DNA from 3 places in the Kushneria marisflavi genome. Region 3 is predicted to be linked to each of the others. Evidence: predicted binding sites of a transcription regulator. Region 3 holds the regulator's gene; each other region holds the start of a gene.

Region 1 (2,273 bases), 1.3 Mb from region 3:
GTATCGCTTCACCCGGTATCGGTTCAGGCCACGTGAGCGCCCCCGCGATGACCTACTGACGGTACAGGCGCTGCATCAACAGCAGCCACTGCTGGCCAAAGCGGCAGTCGAGCCACTCGGTACGAGACAGCGACTCGGCCAGCCGGCCAGCCAGGATGGCCACATTGGGATCGTCATGACGCACCAGTTTGAGCAGAGCCTGACGTGCGGCATATAAAAACGTCTGCTGCTGGCTGTCCTGAAAGGCGTCCAGCGCCAGAATGGCGCGCTCAAGGCACTGCTCCGGCATGTCGAGTGCACAGGGCGGAAGCTGCCAGTGCTGCTCGCGCAGCGCAACGGCTCGCGCGGCCTTGCTGGCATTCGCCGGGCGCAGGGCACACTGTTCGGCCAGCTGATCGGCCAGTGACCAGAGCGCCGCTTCCCGGCCGCCCTTGAGTTCCAGTTCGACTTCATGAATGGCCACTCGACGCTCGCCGACAACAATGTCACCGATGTCCAGCGCCAGCTCGATGTGGCTGTCGTCATGTTCAAGCAGCCATTGCGTGCGCTGAAAGTCCGTGCGATAGACCGGTGCCAGGTGCTCTCGAACAGCGTCCTGCTCAAACGGGGTGACCCCCAGTCCTGCCAGCCAGTGCGTATCCAGACTTTCCTGATCGCGTGGAATTTCCCATTCGCCGCGGGTGTGCAGGCCGCCATGGCCGTGGCCGGCTGTCTTGACCGTCTGAACAAAGCGCTGGCCGTCGCCGCGCAGTCGCAGCGCCACCCGGTACTGCTCGAGGGCGCGCTCGGGGGTGTCGTAATAGACATTGGCCAGGCGGTGCGTCTCGCAGACCGTGTTCTTCAACAGTGGATGCGCCTTGAGCGCCTCGATGCTGTCCAGGCCCAGTGCCAGCTTGAGTTCTACCTCCTGAGGGGTCTCAGGGGCTTTTGTGTCCGTATCGTCGCCTTGTGTGCTCGGATTCATGTGTTAATTCGCTCTATCCTGGGGCCAAACGTTAAATTTTCATGACGCAGGGTAGTCAGATAAATATACTGGTGACGCCATTTTTCATTGCAGTGAAATCACCATGGTGTCATCCAATCCCTTTTCAGCGCTGTTCGGGCGGTCGCCGTTCCAACCGCTGCTTGAACATATCGACAAGACGGTCGAGTGCGCGGATCTGCTGCCGGTCTTCTTTCAGGCGACCCTTGAGCAGGACTGGGCGCGTGCCGCCGAAATTCGCAACAGCATCAGTAACGGCGAGCATGAAGCCGATGAACTGAAAACCCATATCCGCATGAATCTGCCCAACAGCCTTTTCCTGCCGGTCTCACGTTCCGATCTGCTTGAACTGATCAGTGTACAGGACAAGATCGCCAACAAGATCAAGGATATCGCCGGGATCATGCTGGGTCGGCGCATGCGTATTCCCGAGGCGATGGAGGACATCTTTCAGGAGTATGTGCGTACAGCTGTCGCCACCGTCCATCAGGCCCGCCAGGCGCTGGCCGAGCTGGATGATCTGCTCGAGTCAGGCTTCGGACGCAATGTTTCCGACCTTCTGAGCGATCAGATTCGAAAACTCCATGAACTTGAACACCAGGCCGACGATCAGCAGGTCATGATCCGGCGCCGCCTTTTTGAGCTGGAAAAAAATCTCCCCCCCGTCGATGTCATGTTTCTTTATCAGATCATTGACTGGATCGGTGAGGTTTCTGACCGCTCTGAACGCGTAGGCAGCCGCCTGCAAATCCTTTTGGCCCGATAGGTGCACGTCATCATCGGGTACCGAAGTTCGGATAACGACATTTTCCTATGACCATCATCGCACAGCATGGCGAGCTCTTTATTCTTCTCGCCTGCGTTTTCGGTTTCTTTATGGCCTGGGGGGTTGGCGCCAACGATGTTGCCAATGCCATGGGCACCTCGGTGGGCTCCAAGGCCATTACCATCCGTCAGGCGATCTGTATCGCCATTGTCTTTGAATTTCTGGGGGCATGGCTTGCCGGCGGTGAGGTGACGGCCACCATTCGCAACGGCATCATCGACCCCACGCTGCTCAGCAGTGAACCCCAGTATCTGGTTTATGGCATGTTGTCTTCACTGCTGGCTGCCGCCATCTGGCTGATGATTGCTTCAAAGCAGGGCTGGCCGGTATCCACCACCCACTCGGTGGTCGGCGCGATCGTTGGCTTTGCCGTGGCAGGTCTGGGGCCGAGTTCCGTGCAGTGGGGTGAGGTTGGCCAGATTGTTTCGAGCTGGGTGGTTTCGCCGGTCACCGCCGGGGTGATTG
Region 2 (2,273 bases), 700 kb from region 3:
TCATGGCCGGTATAGAAGGTCAGCGGCATGCCTTCGACGACCCGACCGGGCCAGCAGCCCTCATGACGAAAACGCCCCAGTGCCGTGCGCTTGTAGATGGTGCTGTCAGGGTCGTAGGGATCGATTTCCACGATGTAGCCGAAACCGCGAGCCTCGTTGCGATAGTCCCGAGCGGGATCATCACCCTGCGGCGTATTGTCGAAACGACTGAACTCCCCCTGCTCGCCGTCATTGGCGCTTTCCCAGCCGTAGCGGCCACGCTCGCCGTTGATGCCCAGACGAGCCTGATCGGCCGTCAGCTCGCCACGATTGATAAACACCTCGGGCCAGTTTTCCTCGCAGGTCAGGTAGGTACCCCACGGCGTGTAGCCACTGGCACAGTTGTTATTGGTGCCGCGAACATGTGTGCCTTCGGGCGACCAGGCGGTCACCACCCAGGGCGTTCCCGCCACGGGCCCTGCCAGCGCCATGGGCGTGGCCGAGGTAATGCGTCGGTTATGGGCATCGTCGGCCACGGGCGCCCAGTGCCCCTCGTCATCGCGCCGCAGTCGGACAATCGCGACACCGTGGGCATTGATCTCGGTACGTGCCTCATCGGCCGGACGCGCCCCCTCGGCCTTGTGGGTCGGCCCTCCCTGCGGGGCCCAGAGCGCGCCCTGATCGATATATTCGTGATTGATCGCCAACAGAAAATCACGTGAGGCATGCTGCGTATCAAGCGCGAAGTGGTACATGCCATCGTGATGCATGCCCATGGCACGTGCCTGAAAGGCTGGTGTCATGCGCATGTCCTGCTGCCAGCCGACCGTACGGCCATCCAGCGGGGTGCCCCAGGGCACAAGAACCTGAGCGGTATAGCCTTCGGGAACCACAATGCCATCCGTCATGCTGCCGGGGAGCGATTCAAAGCCCAGTGTCAGCCGGCGTCCCGGTTCGGCGCCGGCCTGACGGATGACGCTCCCAAGGCCAAAGTCGGTAAACAGTGTGGCAGCCGCCAGCCCCAGGCTTCCCTGCAGCATGCGCCGACGCGACATGTAGCGTGCCATGACGGAGGAAAAGGGGCGGTTATCGCTATCATTGTGGTTGTCATGATTCTCGATTTCCTGACTCATGCCATCGTCTCCCGTGGATTGATCGATGGCCGAGATTACGACGATATCATGACAGGTTTTTGACACCCCAATGGTCGGGACAGCCTCGACACTGTCCCGGGCGACAACCGGCTACCTTAAACCGGTTCGGACAGCCGCTTCGCCGCCATACGAATATAATGCTCGCTTTCCGCCCAGCCCAGACAGCCATCGGTGACGGAAACGCCATAGCGCAGCTCAGCGCCCATGGGTTGCCTGCCCGTTTCCAGATGACTTTCGAGCATGATGCCGACCAGTGATGACATGCCATTGAGGCGCTGGCGGATCACCTCATCGAGTACCAGCGGCTGTCGAGCGGGATCCTTGCCACTATTGGCATGAGAACAATCCACCATGATGGCGCCTGAAACGCCCGCCGCCCTGAGGGCCAGAGCAGCCTTTTCAACGCTTGGCGCATCGTGATTGGGGCCGTGATGCCCGCCGCGCAGGACCAGATGGGTGTCAGGATTACCGGGTGAATGCAAAAGCGCCGGCTGACCGCTGTCATCAAATCCCGGGTAGCGATGACCATGCTGGCTGGCCCCCATGGCATCGATGGCCACCTGAATGCCGCCGTCAGTACCATTCTTGAACCCGGTGGGCATGGGCAGCGCACTAACCATTTCACGATGGATCTGCGACTCGGTCGTCCGTGCCCCTACGGCAGCCCAGCTGATGAGATCATCCATATAGGCACTCAACATGGGCTGAAGCAGCTCGCAGGCAATCGGTAGCCCCAGCGCCGTGATATCCCGCATAAGCCGGCGCGTACTGGAAAGCCCTTCAGCCATGTTGTCACTGCCATCCAGGTGCGGGTCATACACCAGTCCTTTCCAGCCAACGGTCGTTCGTGGCTTTTCAACGTAGACGCGCATGACCAGCACCATGCGATCAGCCACTTCGTCGGCGAGCCCTTTCAGGCGGCGGGCATAATCCAGCGCGCTATCACGGTCATGAATGGAACAGGGCCCCATGACAACCAGCAGACGCGAATCCTGACCGCTCAGGATATTGCGGATCGTCTGTCGCTGTTCAGCAATCTGCTCCCTTATAGCAGGCTCGAGGGCAATGGCCTTTTTGAGCGCACCGGATGTTGGCAGAGGCTGGGACACGGTGGTGGTACTCGCGTCATCGACCTTATCA
Region 3 (2,273 bases):
GTCGACCCGATAGAACCGCTCGGTCAGGCGCGGCAGATGCTCGGGAGAAATGCCTTCACCGTCATCAATGACCTCGACGACGGCACCATCCTTGTCCCATCGACGATAGACAATGGTGATATGACAGCCGGGTGAGGTGTAGCGCACCGCGTTGTAGATCAGATTGGACAGGGCGCTTCGCAGCTCTTCGACATCCCCGAACAGCCGACGGGTCTCCTCCAGCCGGCAGGTGATCTCGTGGCTGCCGGCAGAGAGTTCCTGCCCGTCCTCGGCGATCTGTTCACACAGCGCCACCATGTCAATGGAGCGTTCTTTGTGATGGCGCTCGCTGGTCTCGAGCCGTGACAGGGTCAGAAGATCCTCGACCAGATGCTGCATGCGTACGGTCTGTTCCTGCATGCGATTCAGGCCGCGCTTGAACGAGGTGGGCAGTGCATCATCGTTGTCCTGCCAGGTTTCGACGTAGCCGGTCAGTACCGTCAGGGGCGTGCGCAGCTCGTGGGAGACATTGGCCACGAAGTCGCGCCGAGTTTGTTCCAGACGCTGCAGCCGGGTCACATCCCGAATGATCAACAGACGTTCGTCATCGCCAAAGCGGGTGATCTGACATGCCAGCGTGCGGGCGTCATTGGTGGGGGCATTGATCGTGACCGGCTCGCTGTAATCCATTTTGCGAAAGTAGCGAATAAAGTCAGGATCACGCAGATAGTTGGTCAGGTGATGGCCGCGGTCCTGATGTTTATCCAGCCCGACCAGCCGCTCGGCGGTACTGTTCCACCAGTCCAGACAGCCGCGCGAATCGAGCATTACCACCCCCTCGCTCATCGACTCGGCGGACTCCTGAACACGCTTTAATACCGAGCGCAGGCGGTTTTGCAGCTGCTGCTGGCCCTTCTGATAGCGATAGAGTCGGTCGAACAGATCCCCCCATACCCCTTCGCCATCGGGCGGGCGCTGTTCTACCGGGGCTTCCAGCCAGCGGTAGAGCCGCCTTAGATGTCTCAGGGTAAAGGCGAGATGGATGCCCAGTCCCAGAGCCAGCCCCCAGCCCGGATAGCCCAGCAGCATGCCAAGGATGGTAAAACATACGGCCAGATAGGCCAGGCGCCAGAGTTCGTTGAGCCAGTAATGCATGCCGGCTACCGCGACGAGAAGCGATAGCCGGTACCGCGTACGGTCTGCACCAGGTGCTGATGGGCATCTCCCAGCACCTTTCGCAACCGGCGAATGTGAACATCCACCGTTCGCTCCTCGACATAAACATTGCCCCCCCAGACCTGATCAAGCAGCTGGGTACGGGTGTAGGCGCGTTCCTGATGGGTCATGAAGAACTGCAGCAGGCGGTATTCGGTTGGTCCGATCTCGAGCGCTTGTCCATCCACACTGACGCGATGGCTGACGGGATCAAGCATCAGCCCACCGACCTCGACGGTTTCCTCGACACCGGCCGGCGTCGTACGCCGCAGCACGGCCTTTAGGCGAGCGATCAGCTCACGGGGAGAAAAGGGCTTGGTGATGTAGTCATCAGCGCCGCTTTCCAGCCCCTGAACCTTGTTGTCTTCTTCGCTGCGGGCCGTCAGCAGCACGATCGGGATGTCGCGGGTAATGGGGTCGCGCTTGAGGCGACGCGCGAGATCAATGCCGCTGACGCCGGGCAGCATCCAGTCCAGTAAAATCAGATCGGGGCGCTCGTCGACGACCAGCTCATGGGCGGTGATGGCGTCTTCGGCTTCGAGAATGCGAAAGTCCGCCATCTCGAGCGCCATGGCAATCATTTCACGAATCGGCGCTTCGTCGTCGACGATTAAAACGGTTCTGGACATGAGTGGCTTCCCCTGCCGGATAGCGATGGCGACTGACGAGATGACCAACGCGATGGCGGTCGGTCACGGGCTTCGTCATGTGATCGTCATTCAAACGTCTTCATATGACAACTTTATGACACTCCCGCCGGGAATGACGCCATCGCTTCCAGAGGATTAAGCCTGCCAGGTTGCCAGTGCAATGCCGGCAAAGAGCAGTATTCCTACCCAATGATTGTTCAAAAAGGCCTGAAAGCAGCCCTCGCGGGTACGTGTGCGACATAATCGCTGCTGATGGACGAACACGACGGCAATGGCGGCAAGCGATGCCCAGTAGAAGCCATCCAGCTCCTCCAGGCGGCCCACGACCGCCAGCAGCATCAGCATCAGCACCTGCAGCGCGCCCTGAATGACCAGATCCATCCGGCCGAACAACACGGCAGTCGACTTGATGCCGATTTTCAGATCATC

The links. Region 3 encodes PhoB, which activates phosphate uptake and scavenging genes when phosphate is short. Its sites were predicted from a motif close to TGTCATANNNNTGTCANA; they were not measured.
Region 1: B9H00_RS03730 (CYTH domain-containing protein) is a predicted target of PhoB. The motif match lies at 994-1,011, and genes of this name have one in related genera.
Region 2: B9H00_RS12580 (PhoX family protein) is a predicted target of PhoB. The motif match lies at 1,160-1,177, and genes of this name have one in related genera.

What each region holds. Positions count from the first base shown of each region.
Region 1 covers NZ_CP021358.1:802,982-805,254, reverse strand. Annotated here, with positions in the region: gene B9H00_RS03735 (EAL domain-containing protein) at 1-36, shown strand, start outside; gene B9H00_RS03730 (CYTH domain-containing protein) at 53-964, opposite strand; gene B9H00_RS03725 (TIGR00153 family protein) at 1,068-1,748, shown strand; gene B9H00_RS03720 (inorganic phosphate transporter) at 1,796-2,273, shown strand, end outside.
Region 2 covers NZ_CP021358.1:2,750,851-2,753,123, reverse strand. Annotated here, with positions in the region: gene B9H00_RS12580 (PhoX family protein) at 1-1,112, opposite strand, end outside; gene B9H00_RS12575 (3-deoxy-7-phosphoheptulonate synthase) at 1,229-2,273, opposite strand, start outside.
Region 3 covers NZ_CP021358.1:2,053,934-2,056,206, reverse strand. Annotated here, with positions in the region: gene phoR (phosphate regulon sensor histidine kinase PhoR) at 1-1,134, opposite strand, end outside; gene phoB (phosphate regulon transcriptional regulator PhoB) at 1,140-1,823, opposite strand; gene ubiA (4-hydroxybenzoate octaprenyltransferase) at 1,980-2,273, opposite strand, start outside.